Regions from separate parts of the Mesorhizobium sp. ESP-6-4 genome, predicted to be linked through region 3. Evidence: predicted binding sites of a transcription regulator. Region 3 holds the regulator's gene; each other region holds the start of a gene.
What was found. The regulator PhoB, encoded in region 3, activates phosphate uptake and scavenging genes when phosphate is short. The targets are predictions, from matches to a motif close to TGTCATNNANCTGTCAT.

Region 1: a site for PhoB is predicted at 2,557-2,573, ahead of LB523_RS11705 (ceramide glucosyltransferase). Genes of this name have one in related genera too.
Region 2: a site for PhoB is predicted at 2,945-2,961, ahead of LB523_RS19485 (acid phosphatase). Genes of this name have one in related genera too.

Annotation. Positions count from the first base shown of each region.
Region 1 is NZ_JAIUGS010000005.1:1,596-6,479, forward strand. It holds gene LB523_RS11700 (O-succinylhomoserine sulfhydrylase) at 1-1,106, shown strand, start outside; gene LB523_RS11705 (ceramide glucosyltransferase) at 1,189-2,334, opposite strand; gene apaG (Co2+/Mg2+ efflux protein ApaG) at 2,678-3,070, shown strand; gene LB523_RS11715 (Hsp33 family molecular chaperone) at 3,273-4,301, opposite strand; gene argF (ornithine carbamoyltransferase) at 4,426-4,884, opposite strand, start outside.
Region 2 is NZ_JAIUGS010000011.1:10,709-15,592, reverse strand. It holds gene corA (magnesium/cobalt transporter CorA) at 1-297, shown strand, start outside; gene LB523_RS19500 (MaoC family dehydratase) at 410-880, shown strand; gene LB523_RS19495 (MaoC family dehydratase) at 877-1,347, shown strand; gene LB523_RS19490 (adenine phosphoribosyltransferase) at 1,465-2,010, opposite strand; gene LB523_RS19485 (acid phosphatase) at 2,205-2,900, opposite strand; gene LB523_RS19480 (cytochrome c1) at 3,039-3,896, opposite strand; gene LB523_RS19475 (cytochrome b) at 3,918-4,884, opposite strand, start outside.
Region 3 is NZ_JAIUGS010000003.1:403,969-408,852, reverse strand. It holds gene xylF (D-xylose ABC transporter substrate-binding protein) at 1-953, opposite strand, end outside; gene LB523_RS09125 (ROK family protein) at 1,222-2,463, shown strand; gene phoB (phosphate regulon transcriptional regulator PhoB) at 2,797-3,486, opposite strand; gene phoU (phosphate signaling complex protein PhoU) at 3,502-4,209, opposite strand; gene pstB (phosphate ABC transporter ATP-binding protein PstB) at 4,230-4,884, opposite strand, start outside.

The DNA of each region.
Region 1 (4,884 bases), on a different contig from region 3:
AGGCGATGTATCTCACCCAAGGCTATGTCTACGAGACGGCGCAAGCGGCGGAAGCCCGCTTCAAGGGCGAAGAGCCGGGCTTCATCTATTCGCGCTACGCCAACCCGACCGTCGACATGTTCGAAAAGCGCATGTGCGCGCTGGAAGGCGCCGAGGATGCCCGCGCCACCGCTTCCGGCATGGCCGCAGTAACCGCCGCGCTGCTCTGCAGCGCCAAGGCCGGAGATCATATCGTCGCGGCGCGCGCCCTGTTCGGCTCCTGCCGCTGGGTGGTCGAGACGCTGGCGCCGCGCTATGGCATCCAGGCGACGCTGGTCGACGGAACCGACATCGCCAATTGGGAAAAGGCGGTAAGGCCGAACACCAAGCTGTTCTTCCTGGAAAGCCCGACCAACCCGACGCTGGAGGTGGTCGACATCGCCGCCGTCGCCAGGCTCGCCAATTCGATCGGCGCCAGGCTGATCGTCGACAATGTCTTCGCCACGCCGCTGCAGCAGAAGCCGCTGCAGCTCGGCGCCCATATCGTCGTCTATTCGGCGACCAAGCACATAGACGGCCAGGGCCGCTGCCTGGGCGGCGTCATCCTGTCTGACAAGAAGTGGATCGACGAGAACCTTCACGACTATTTCCGCCACACCGGCCCGAGCCTGTCGCCCTTCAATGCCTGGACGCTGCTCAAAGGCCTGGAGACGCTGCCGCTGCGCGTGCGCCAGCAGACCGAGAGCGCCGGCAAGATCGCGGATTTCCTTGCCGGCCGGCCGGAGATCGCCCGTGTCATCTATCCGGGCCGCGCCGATCATCCGCAAGCGGATATCGTCAAGAAGCAGATGTCGGGAGGCTCGACGCTGATCTGCCTCGACGTAAAGGGCGGCAAGCAGGCGGCCTTTGCCTTCCAGAACGCGCTCGACATCGTGCTGATCTCGAACAATCTCGGTGACGCCAAGAGCCTGATCACCCATCCGGCGACGACGACGCACAAGAACCTGAGCGACGAGGCCCGCGCCGAGCTCGGCATCGGGCCAGGGACGCTGAGGCTCTCCGTTGGCCTGGAGGACAGCGACGATCTGCTGGAAGACGTGGAACAGGGCCTGAAGGCGGCAAAATAGAAGGCTGAGAACGCCGCGGCCGGAGCCTTCCAGAGCCGCAATTCCGGATGGAAAACCGTTTCACACTTTTCCTGGAATTGCTCTAGGCGAGCTCCTCCAACTCGGTCATCGCCTTGGTGCGGATGGTCATGGCGTTGCCGCGCCATTCGACGGCGCCGCCGAACCAGGCGCGCGCCCAGATGGCCGGCAGCAGGGCATCGCGCACGATCATCGCGGTGATGCTGCGCGGCGACAAATACCAGCCCTTCGCAAAGGCCAGCAGCCATTCCGGCAGGTAGCCGATCGCCAGCACGCCCAAGGCCGTCGTGGGCAGGCTGACGCCGGCGCTTGCCGCCGCAATCAGCGCCAGCAGCAGCGGCACCGCAGCGCCAGTCAGGATCTCCGGCGCGAAGAACAGTGGGAAGGTAACCCGCCGCAGCCGCGCCCAGCGCGTCTGGCGCGACCAGATCTCAGCGAGCCTGCGCTGGCCGAGCGGCTGCTCGAATGGCGAGGCGACGAGATTGACATTGAGCCCCAGGCCGTTGACCAGCTTGGTGGCCGCCGCGTCCTCGGCGATCTCGGCGGCCAAGGCCTGGATGCCGCCATTCGCGTCGAGCATCGGCTTGTTCCACAGCATGCTCTTGCCCTGGGCGAAGCCAAGGCCAAGCGCCTCGCCGGCATACTGCCAGCGCGCCTGCAGCGTGTTGAGGAAGGCGCATTCGACTTCGGCCCAAAACCCGTCCGGCCGCGAGCCGATCGGCGTCGAGCAGACGAGGCCGGTATCCGGCCGCCATGCCGCCATCAGGTGCTGGACATAGTCTCTCGGCATCAGCACGTTGGAATCGGCGAGGATCACCCAATCGTGTCGCGCCGCCTGCCAGCCCTTGACGCAGTTGTTGAGCTTGGGATTGGCGCTGACGCGATCGTCGCCGATCAGCAGCCGCGCCGGAACCTTCGGGCAGCGTGCGATCGCCGCATCGATCAGCTTGACCACCGGGTCTTCGGCATGCGCGACGCAGAAGATCAGCTCGTAGCGCGGCCAATCGAGCGAGAAGGCGCGCTGCAAGGTTTCCTGCGTGAACGGCTCGACGCCACGCGACGGCACGATGATGGAGACCGGCGGCCGTGCGCCGGGGGGCGGCGCGATGACATGCCGCCGCTTCAGCTGCGACGAGGCGAGCAGGATGCTGGCGAGATTGAAGGAAAGAAGCGCTGACGAAGCCAGGCCGGCTGCGATAGTCGGTTCCATCGAGATCTGGTCACCCCCGATAGAGAGTTTCACCGTTTCACGCAAACGGCGACCCACTCCATCTCCTTGTTTTCACGCAATTCCGGACGGAAGGCTACGGCGAAGGCGCCGAGCCTAACCGCTCGCGCTTTCCTGGAATTGCTTTAGGCCGCACGCGGCCGTTTCAACTGTTACAGAGCGCCCGAGTCGCCCGGCACGGTTTGTGCACACCAACATTGTCATGTGTCACCTAAATGACATTGTTTTTCGGCACCTGCACTTACAAGGCTGGCAGGATGGTCGGCGCTGCGTTTATCAAGAGCGGAGCGTGACATATTTTCCGCGGCGGCAACCGGAGTGGCCCATGTATCGCGCAGTGACGCGCAACATCGAAGTGCTGGTCAGGCCCTTCTATCTGGAGGACCGCTCCGATCCCTCCGAGAACCGCTATGTCTGGGGCTATCAGGTAACGATCGACAACCGCTCCGACGAGTTCGTGCAGCTTGTGTCGCGCTACTGGCACATCACCGACGGCCAGGGCCGGGTCGAGGAGGTGCGCGGCGCCGGCGTCGTCGGCGACCAGCCGGAACTCAATCCCGGCGACAGTTACCAGTACACCTCGGGCTGCCCGCTCTCGACGCCATCAGGCATCATGGTCGGCCACTACACGATGCGCAACGGCCGCGGCGAGACGTTCGATATCGCCATTCCGGCTTTCTCGCTCGACATGCCAGGGACAAGGCGCACGGTGAATTAGCCGTCGGCGACAGCCTCTTTCTCCCCGCTTCACGGGGAGAAATGCCCGGCAGGACAATGAGGGGCGACGCCGGCCTTCTGAGATTTTCCTTGAGGCGGACGACCGCGTCGCCTGCGTGTCGCTATGATCGCCAACGTTGGCGCCGCCCCTCATCCGCCCTTCGGGCACCTTCTCCCCATGGAACGGGGAGAAGGAAGAGGGCTCACTTCGCGAATTCAGCCGGGTCGAAGTCGTATTGGGTCGAGCAGAACTCGCAGGCGACATGGATGCCGCCCTCCTCGGTCGATTCCTTGATCTCCTCAGCCGAAAAGCCTTCGAGAATGCCGCGGATCTTGTCGCGCGAGCAGGAGCACTGGTCGGCGACAGGGACGCCGCGGAAAACGCGCACGCCGTGTTCGTGGAACAACCGGTAGAGCAACCGCTCGGCGCCCACCGTCGGGTCGATCAACTCGGTCGGCTCGATCGTGCCGAGCAGCGCCAGCAACTCCTGCCAGGAATTGTCGGCCGGCTGGTCCGCAACGTCACGCGGATCGCCGTCGCCGCCGGAAATATCGGGAACGCGCATGCGCTCCGGCGATTGCGGCAGGAATTGCGCCAGGATACCGCCGGCGCGCCACTGCTCGCGCGCGCCGGCCGGGCCGGGCGTGACCAGCTTGGCGACCGACATCTTGATATCGGTCGGGATCTGCTCCGACTGGCGGAAATAGGTGCGCGCGGCGTCCTCGAGCGAGGTGCCGTCGAGCTGGACGATGCCTTGGTAGCGCTGCGTATGCGCGCCCTGGTCGATCGTCAAGGCCAAGACGCCGTCGCCGAGCAGCGTCTGCTGCGAGGTCTCGCCGGCGGCGGTCAGCGCCTGCAGCCGGTCGGCATCGAAGCGCGCATAGGCGCGCAGCGCATGCGGCGTGGTGAAATCGGCCACCAGCATGTCGACCGGACCGTCGGTGCGGGTCTGCAGGATGAACTTGCCTTCGAACTTCAGCGAAGTGCCGAGCAGCACGGTGAGCACGCAGGCTTCCGCCAGCAGGCGGGCGACCGGCTCGGGGTAATCGTGGCGGCTCAGAATAGCGTCGAGCATCGGCCCGAGCTGCACGGTGCGGCCGCGCACATCGAGCGGCGCGACCTCGTAAGGCACGACGTGATCGTCGCCGGCGAAGCCGAATTCACCGAGTTGGGGTTTATGCTCAGCCAAGGTCTGGGTTTCCAACATGACAATACTCCGGGGCGCAGCCATGCCGCCCGGTGAGCCGCATGCGTCGAAGCGCGTTCGATTTACGTGATGGCCCGCAAATAGGCATCACATGTCCCCAGATCAAGTTGAGCCCGATCGGGCCGGAAGCGGTCAGGTCCAGCCCTTCTCACGCGCCCAGACACCAGGCCAGCACCGCCTTCTGGGCGTGCAGCCGGTTCTCGGCCTCGTCGAAGACCACCGAATGCGGGCCGTCGATCACCTCGTCGGTGACCTCCTCACCGCGATGCGCCGGCAGGCAGTGCATGAACAATGCATCGGGCTTGGCTTTCGCCATCAGCGCCGCATTGACCTGATAGGGCAGGAAGACGTTGTGGCCGCGGGCGCGATGCTCCTGGCCCATGGAGACCCAGCTGTCGGTGACGACGCAGTCGGCCTGGTCGACGGCTTCCTCGGCGGACCTGGAAAACCGGAGCTTGCCGCCATTGGCTTTCGACCAGTCGACATATTTCTCGAAAGGCTCGCTGCCTTCCGGCACCGCGACATTGAGGTTGAAGCTAAACCGCGCCGAGGCCTCCAGGAGCGAATGCAGCACATTGTTGCCGTCGCCGGTCCAGGCGAAGGTCTT
Region 2 (4,884 bases), on a different contig from region 3:
CTGTCGCGCGACGTGCTCTCGCTCGCCGACCATGCCACCTTCCTGTCGCAGAAGATCTCCTTCCTGCTCGATGCCACGCTCGGCATGATCTCGATCGAGCAGAACGCCATCATCAAGATCTTCTCGGTCGCCGCCGTCATCTTTCTGCCGCCGACGCTGGTCGCCTCGATCTACGGCATGAACTTCGACATCATCCCCGAGCTCAAATGGGAGTTCGGCTACCCCTTCGCCATCGCCCTGATGGTGGTCTCGGCGATCCTGCCCTTCTGGTATTTCCGCCGCCGCGGCTGGCTCTGACGGACTTGGCCGGCGACGGCTGGCTTACCAGAAATCACTTGACCAAATCGACTTGGGCCGGCATCCGGGTTTTCCGATCCTCGGGATCGTGTTCGTCAACCGGATTGCCGACATGACCGGAAAAACCTGGGCTTATGAGGATTTCGCCGAAGGCGCCTCGCTCGACCTCGGCAGCAAGGACGTAAGTGCCGCCGAGATCATCGAATTCGCTTCGGAGTTCGATCCGCAGCCGATGCATCTCGACGAGGAAGCCGGCAAGGCGAGCATCCTCGGCGGGCTTTCGGCTTCGGGCTGGCATACCTGTGCGATGTTCATGCGCATGCTGTGCGATGCCTTCCTGCTCGATTCGACCTCGCAGGGCTCGCCCGGCATCGAGCATGTGAAATGGAAGAAGCCGGTGCTGGCCGGCGACAGGCTTACCGGCACGCTCACCATACTTTCCAAGCGCCAGTCGAAATCGAGGCCGCAGCTCGGCTTGGTCACCATGCGCAGCGAGCTCGTCAACCAGCGCGGCGAAAGCGTCTTCGAACTCGAAAACACCGGCATGTTCCTCGCGCGTGATGCCGCAAGGGACCTGTCATGACCCTGGACGAGTATTTCCTGATTGGCGAGACCGTCACGCTCGGCTCGCATAAATTCGAAGCCGACGAGATCAAGGCGTTCGCCAACAAATACGATCCGCAAATCTTCCACGTCGATGAAGAGGCGGCAAAGAAGAGCGTGCTTGGCGGGCTCTGCGCCTCAGGCTGGCACACCGCCGCCACCTGGATGAAATACAATCTCGAAAAGCGCATGGAGACCGAGGGCGTGCGCTGGACAGGCCCCGGTCCGCGGCCCGAGTTCGGCCCCTCGCCCGGCTTCCGCAATTTGAAGTGGCTGAAGCCGGTCTACGCCGGCGAGACCGTGACTTTCACGCGCACCGCGCAGGCGCACCGCCCGCTCGCCGGGCGCCCAGGCTGGAACCTGCTGACGCTGCGTTCGGAAGGTTTCGATTCGACCGGCGACAAGGTGATTGAGTTCGACAGCGCCGTTCTGGTGAAGGTGGCGTGAGTAGTGAAGTGAGTAGTGAGTAGTGAGTAGTGAGTAGTGAGTAGTGAGTAGTGAGTGCGGATAAATTCGAACGTTCGCCATAGAACACCGATATCACTACTCACTACTCACTACTTCCTAATGCCCCTCGAACCCGATCAACGTCCTGACCGGCACGCCTAGCGCTTCCAGCTTCTGACGGCCGCCGAGGTCCGGCAGGTCGATGACGAAGCAGGCGGCGACGATGTCGGCGCCGATCTGCCTGAGCAGCTTCACCGCGGCTTCCGCCGTGCCGCCGGTGGCGATCAGGTCGTCGACCACGATCACCTTCTCCCCCGGCGAGACGCCGTCCTTGTGCATCTCCATCTCGTCCAGGCCGTATTCGAGGCTGTAGGCGACGCGCACCGTCTCGTAGGGCAGCTTGCCTTTCTTGCGGATCGGCACGAAGCCTGCCGAAAGCTGGTGCGCCACGGCGCCGCCCAGGATGAAGCCCCGCGCCTCGATGCCGGCGATCTTGTCGATCTTCAATCCGGCATAGGGATGGACCAGCTCGTCGATGGCGCGGCGGAAGGCGCGCGCGTCGCCAAGCAGCGTGGTGATGTCGCGAAACAGGATGCCGGGCCTGGGGTAGTCCGGAATGGTGCGGATGGCCGCAAGCAGCGTGTCTTCGAGGGAGGATTTCATCGAGGCTTTCCGCGTGTCCGGCTGTCGGATTTGGCGGCGTCGGCCTTTGCTGCCCGACGCGACCGACAAGGGCTACCGCGATGTCGCGCCAGAGACAAGCACATCCGGCAAAGGATCGGCACCGATCGGCCTCGGCCATAATGAAAAAGGGCGCCCGCGAAGGCGCCCTTCGAAAAGCAGGCGCTACCGAACGGCTACATGCCGAGATCCGAGCGCAGCTCGGAGCGCGCCACTTCGTACTCGGCCTTGAAATCGGGACGGTTGAGCAGGACCGCGGCGATCACGCTGCCGGAGATCTTGCCCATCTCGATGTCGGACGGATAATGGATGCCGCCGACCACGCGGTTGTGGGCGAATTCGGCCGCGCGCGCCATGATCTCGACGCGCTTTTCGGGAACCATGTCGGCAAGGACGATGCCCATCATGGTGCCGACCGTCGCATGACCAGACGGCCAGGAACCGGAGCTGGACAGCTTCACGACCGGCTTGACCAGATCGCTGAGCTGATGCGGCCGCGGCCGCTTCCAGACATCCTTGGCGGGATCGACGACGGCGCCTTCGGTCGCCACGACGCGATCGAAGAAGGCACTGAACTTCGGCAGCTTCTCCTTGTTGAAATTCGGGCCCATGACATCAGCGAAGCGCCAGATATTCTCCTCGGCGTCGGCGATGGCGCGCTTTTCCATTTCCGGCGTGCGCGTCACCTGCAGCGTCAGCACCTCGCCGAGCTCGGCTTTGGTTTCCGGCGAGTCATTGGCCGGTGGCGGCGGCAGGATCATCGTCAGGTCAATGTCCTTGCTGGTGACGAAAGGCTGGGCCTCATCGGCATGGGCGACATATCCGGTGACAAGCAGCAGGAAACCCGCCGCGAGCGATGCATATCTTTTCATGGGTGCGATCCTTTGGTGAGTGCGAGGCAGGATCGCCACGAGCGATGACGGTCATGTGACACGCCCCGGTTTGCGCGCGCCGAAATACAAAAGGGCGCCTTGTGGCGCCCTTTCAAAATTCTTGCGATCGACGCCGCCTCAGTGCGCCACGTCGGCCCAGACCCTGCGCTTGGTCATGTAGACCAATGCGCCGAAGACCAGCAGGAATATCATGACGCGGAAGCCTGTCTTCTTGCGATCCTCGAGATGCGGCTCGGCCGCGAACATCAGGAAGGCCGAGACGTCGCGCGCATACTGGTCGACGGTCTGCGGCGAGCCGTCGTCATAGGTCACCTGGCCGTCCGAGAGCGGCTTCGGCATCTTCAACGACACGCCGGACAGGAAGTACGGGTTGTAGTGCGTGCCTTCCGGGATCACCATGCCGGCCGGCGGCGTCTGGTCGTAGCCGGTGAGCAGCGAGTGGATGTAGTCCGGGCCGCCCTGCGCATACTGGGTGAAGATGTCGAAGATGAAGCGCGGGAAGCCGCGCTCGACGCCGCGCGCCTTGGCAAGCAGCGACATGTCCGGCGGAGCGGCGCCGCCATTGGCGGATGCCGCGGCCTGCTCGTTCGGGAACGGCGCCGGGAAGTGATCCGACGGCTTGCCGGGGCGATCGAACATGTCGCCGGCATCGTTCGGGCCGTCATGGATGGTGTATTCGGCGGCCAAGGTCTTGATCTGCGCCTCCGAATAGCCGAGCCCTTCCAGCGTGCGGAAGGCCACCAGGTTCATCGAGTGGCAGGCCGAGCAAACTTCCTTGTAGACCTTCAGGCCGCGCTGCAGCTGCGCCTTGTCATAGGTGCCGAACGGACCGGCGAAGCTCCAGCTCATTTCCTTCGGTTCGTTGATCGGGAAATGCGTCGGAGCGGCCGCGTTGTGTTCCTCCTCGGCGGCGATGGCGGCGGTGCCCGCGACCACCAGGCCAAGCAGCGCCAGCGAGGTGAGAATCTTCTTCATACCCAAAATCCCCTCAGATTCTCAGCCCGTGATTTCCGGCGCGACGGCAGCGCGTGCCGGATGTCCGCTGCCCTTTTTCTTTTCAAGCACGGCCTCGGTGATCGAGTTCGGCAGCCTGCGCGGCGTCTCGATCAGGCCGAGCACCGGCATGACGACCAGGAAGAAGGCGAAGTAGAACAGCGTCGCCATCTGCGCCATGAACACATAGCTGCCTTCCGCCGGCTGCGAGCCCAGCCAGCCGAGCAGGATGGCGTCGGCTACGAACAGCCAGAAGAACAGCTTGTACCATGGACGATAGACCGCCGAGCGCACCTTGGAAGTGTCGAGCCACGGCACCAGGAACAGCATGGCGATGGCGCCGAACATGCACAGCACGCCGCCGAGCTTGGAGTTGATCGGGCCGATGTTGAAGGTGATGGCGCGCAGGATCGCGTAGAACGGCAGGAAGTACCATTCCGGAACGATGTGGGCCGGCGTCTTCAGCGGATTGGCGACCGTGTAGTTGTCCGGATGGCCAAGAAAGTTCGGCAGGTAGAAGACGAAATAGGCGAAGACGAACAGGAACACGATCATGCCGAACGCGTCCTTGATGGTGGCGTAGGGCGTGAAGGCCACGGTATCGGTCTTCGACTTGACCTCGATACCGGTCGGGTTCGACTGGCCCACGACATGCAGCGCCCAGATGTGCAGCACGACCACGCCGGCGATCATGAACGGCAACAGGTAATGCAGCGCAAAGAAGCGGTTCAGCGTCGGATTGTCGACGGCGAAGCCGCCGAGCAGCAGTTCCTGGATCCAGTTCCCCACCAGCGGAATGGCGCTGAAGAAGCCGGTGATGACGGTAGCGCCCCAGAAGCTCATCTGGCCCCAAGGCAGCACGTAGCCCATGAAGCCGGTGGCCATCATCAGGAGGTAGATGATGCAGCCGAGGATCCACAAGAGCTCGCGCGGCGCCTTGTAGGAGCCGTAGAACAGGCCGCGGAAGATA
Region 3 (4,884 bases):
TTGTCCTTGGTGATCGCGACCGGCGTCAGGAACAGCGACTTGACGGTGTTGCCGCCGGGCGTCGTGAAGTCCTTGGCGCCGGCGATGTCGCCCATCTTCTTGCCGTCGGCGAGCTGCGAGGCGATCTCGGCGGCGTTCTTGCCGAGCTCGCGCGCGTCTTTCCACACCGACACGGTCTGCGTGCCGAGCGCGATGCGGTTGAGCGCCGCGTGGTCGCCGTCCTGGCCCGAGACCGGCACGGTGCCGGCCAGCCCCTGCGCCGTCAGCGCCGCGACAACGCCGCCGGCGGTGCCGTCATTGGCAGCCACGACCGCGTCGACCTTGTTGTCGTTGGCGGTCAGGAACTGCTCCATGTTCTTCTGCGCGTTGGCCGGCAGCCAGCCGTCCGTGTAGGCCTCGCCGACATTCTTGATCTTGCCGCTGTCGATGGCGTCCTTCAGGACTTCCATGGAGCCCGCGAACAGGAAGTCGGCGTTCGGATCGGAGCCCGAGCCCTTGATGAAGACATAGTTGCCTTCCGGCTTGGCCTTGAACACCTCGCGGGCCTGCATGCGCCCGACTTCCTTGTTGTCGAAGGTCAGGTAGAACACGTCCTTGTTCTCAATCAGGCGGTCGTAGCCGACGACCGGGATTCCTTCATCGAGCGCCTTCTGCACCGCCGGGCCGATCGCCGAGGCATCCTGCGCCAGGATGATCAGCGCGTTGGCGCCCTGCGAGATCAGGCTTTCGACGTCGGTCAGCTGCTTGCCCGGATTGGACTGCGCGTCGGCCGAGATATACTTGTCTCCGGCGGCCTCGATGGCGGCCTTCATCGCTGCTTCGTCGGTCTTCCAGCGCTCTTCCTGGAAATTCGACCACGACACGCCGATCACCTTGTCCTTCGCCTCGGCGACGGACGCCAGCGTCAGCGACATGGCAACGCCCGCCAGAATGGCGGCTGCAAATTTCTTCATGATATCCTCCCTGCGCCCGTGCGGCGCGACCCAGACTGGCCCAAAGGCCGGCACAGAGGCTTTTTTTCGAGCCTCAAAAAAATAGTGGTCCAGCACAACAGCGCTGTCAACCGAGATTTTGATGGGTTTTGATGGGCTCAGGCATTTTTTTCGGTGTTCGCAATAAATAATGACATGGCCCCTGGCTTCTGCCACAATCCCTAGCGTGTCAGCGACAGGCCATGGCATTATCACAAGGCCGCGATGACCGGGGAGGACGTGCGAAACGATGTCGGTCGGAATCCGCCATGACGATTTGCGCCGGCGCAACCGCGCCATGGTGATTTCGGCGGTACGCCGCGCCGGTCAGCCATCACGAACCGAAATTGCCGCCACCACCGGGCTCAGCCACTCGACCATTTCGGCGATCTCCGCCGACCTGATCCAGGAGGGCATTCTCACCGAAAGCAAGGCCAGCGAGCCGACGGCGTTGAAGCGCGGCCGGCCGCAGATCGGCCTGGCGCTGAACCCTGAAGCCGCCGCGGTGCTGACCGTGGTGTTGTCGCTGAACTTCCTGTCGGTCGCCGTGATCGATTATGCCGGTCAGGTTGTTGCCGAGGAGCAGCAGCGCCTGGACACGCTTGTCATGCCCCGCGACGAGCTGATCGGCGAATGCGTGGCGATCGTGCGGCGCCGGCTGCAGGATCCCGACCTCGACGTTGGCAGCGTCGCCCGCATCGCCATGGGCATTCAGGGCATCACCGATTCTAATGCACGCGCCATGCTCTGGTCGCCGATAACGCCGCTGACCGACATTCCTTTCGCCGACATTCTCGAGAAGGAGTTCGGCATCTCCGCCACCATGGAGAACGACTGCAACATGATGGCGGTAGCGCTGCAATGGCGCGACCCGGAGCGCTATCGCGACGACTTCATCGCCATCCTGTTGTCGCACGGCATCGGCATGGGTCTCGTGCTCAAGGGTGCGCTGTTCACCGGCACGCATTCCTCCGGCGGTGAGTTCGGCCACATGATTCACCGCCCGGGCGGGGCGCTTTGCCGCTGCGGCCGCCGCGGCTGCGTCGAGGCCTATGCCGGCAACTATGCGATCTGGCGCAGCGCCATGAAAATGAGCGAGGACGCCGAGCCGGTCGACGTCGGCGACGCCGACATGCGGGCCCTTGCCGCGAAGGCGCGCGAGAGGGACGGCCCCGAACGGGAGGCTTACCGCCGGGCCGGCGAGGCGCTTGGTTTCGGTCTCGGCAGCCTGTTCGCCCTCATCGACCCGGCGCCCGTCGCCATGGTCGGCGTCAGCGCGGCCGCCTTCGACCTGATCGAGCCGGCGCTGCGCGAGGCGATCGCCCAGACGGCCGGCGGCCAGCACTCCGAATCGATCTCCTTCGACACCGAGCCGAACGAACTGCCGCTGATCCGCGAAGGCTGCGCCATGCGCGCGCTGACCTTCGTCGACCAGGAGATTTTCGCGCCGGGAGGCCAGGCAAGAGCGGGGACGGGAAAGAACGTGGCCTGAGGCAGCCTTGAAGAGGTCCGGGGACAGCAGCAGACGATTGAAATTAGCGAAGGGAAGGCCCCGCAGCTTCGTCATTCCAGGGCGGAGCAGGAGCGAAGCTCCGTCGCGGAGACCCTGGAATCCATGCCGCTACCTCACGCGTCGAGCGCAGCGGCACAGAATTCTGGACTGTCGCAACGCATCGACATCACGGAATGAATCCTCGGGTCTGCGCTGCGTCGCTGCGCTCCTTGCTCCGCCCGTGGATGACGAAGCACAAGCGTCTCGGCTAATCGCCAATGCACGCGATCCGATGCTGGAGACAGAATCCGTCAGCGCCTCGGCGCCTTACCCCTAATCTTCCCTGATCGCGTAACCTGCGCCTCGGATGGTACGTATGACATCCGGCATGCGGCCGTTGTTGACCGCCTTGCGCAGGCGGCCGACATGGACGTCGACGGTGCGTTCGTCGATATAGATCGTCTCGCCCCAGACATTGTCGAGCAGCTGGCTGCGCGAGAACACCCGGCCGGGATGACGCATCATGAATTCCAGCAGCCGGAACTCGGTCGGGCCGAGCCTGATCTCGCTCTTCTTGCGGTAGACGCGGTGCGACTCGCGGTCGAGCACGATGTCGCCGACCTTGAGCACGCTGGACAGCACCTCCGGCTTGGCGCGGCGCAGCAGCGCCTTGACGCGCGCCATGAACTCCGGCGTCGAGAACGGCTTGACCAGATAGTCGTCGGCGCCGGTCGAAAGGCCGCGCACGCGGTCGCTTTCCTCGCCCCGCGCTGTCAGCATGATGATCGGCAACCGCTCTGTCTCGGGCCGCATCCTGAGACGCCGGCAGAGCTCGATGCCGGAAACCGCCGGCACCATCCAGTCGAGCACGAGCAGGTCGGGAACGTTTTCCTGAAGGCGGATTTCGGCCTCGTCGCCGCGGGTCACCACTTCGACCTGGTAACCCTCGGATTCGAGATTGTAGCGGAGCAGCACCCCAAGCGGCTCCTCGTCCTCCACCACCATGATGCGTGGCGCGATCATTGGCAGGTACCTTCGTCAGGCCGCCGGCGCCGACATTGTCGTCTCGTCCTGCTTGGGACGATTCGCGGGCAATTGCGTGCCGGTCAGCACATAATAGGCGTTCTCGGCGATGTTGGTCACATGGTCGCCGATGCGCTCGAGATTCTTGGCGCAGAACAGAAGATGCGTGCAGGCGGTGATGTTGCGCGGGTCTTCCATCATGTAGGTCAGGAGCTCCCGGAAGACGGATGTGTATTTGACGTCGATGCGCTCGTCGTCGTTGCGAAGCTTGGCCAGCGCCGTGGCGTCGCCCACCGTATATTCCTGGATCACGGCCTGGACCTGGATCAGCACCAGCTGCGCCATGGAATCGATCGAATGCGTGAGGTCGCGCGGCGCGGCGCTGACGCCGACCGAGCCGACGCGCTTGGCGATGTTCTTGGCGAGGTCGCCGATGCGTTCGAGGTCGCCCGCCATGCGGATCGAGCCGACCACATTGCGCAGGTCGTCGGCCATCGGCTGGCGCTTGGCGATCAGCGTGATGGCACGGTCGTCGAGCTCGCGCTGGCGCGCGTCCATGATGGCATCGTCGGAAACGACGCGCTGCGCCATGGCATTGTCGGTCTCGAGCAGGGCCTTGGTCGAAGCGCCGACCATCGAGCTGGCGAGATCGCCCATGTCGTTGATGAGCCGGCTGATCTGCCTCAGATCCTCGTCGAAGGAAGCGACGGTATGTTCGGCCATGATGATGTCCTCGTATGAGCTCAGCCGAAGCGGCCGGTGATGTAGTCCTGCGTGCGCTTTTCGCGGGGCGAGGTGAAGATCTTCTCGGTCCGGTCGAACTCCACCAGCTCGCCCAGATACATGAACGCCGTCTGCCGCGACACGCGCGCCGCCTGCTGCATGTTGTGGGTGACGATGACGATCGTGTAGTCGGCCTGCAGCTCGTCGATCAGTTCCTCGATCTTGGCGGTCGACAGCGGATCGAGCGCCGAGGCCGGCTCGTCGAGCAGGATGACCTCGGGCTTCACCGCAACGGTACGGGCGATGCACAGGCGCTGCTGCTGGCCGCCCGAGAGGCTGAGGCCGCTGGCGTTGAGCTTGTCCTTGACCTCGTTCCAGAGTGCTGCGCGCTTCAGCGCCTGCTCGACGCGGCTGTCCATCTCGGCCTTGCTGATCTTCTCATAGAGCCTGACGCCGAAAGCGATGTTCTCGTAGATCGACATCGGGAACGGCGTCGGCTTCTGGAACACCATGCCGATCTTGGTGCGCAGCAGATTGAGGTCCTGCGAGCGGTCGAGGATGTTCTTGCCGTCGAGCAGCACCTGGCCCTCGGCGCTCTGTTTCGGATAGAGCTCATAGATGCGGTTGAGCACGCGCAGCAGCGTCGACTTCCCGCAGCCCGACGGGCCGATGAAG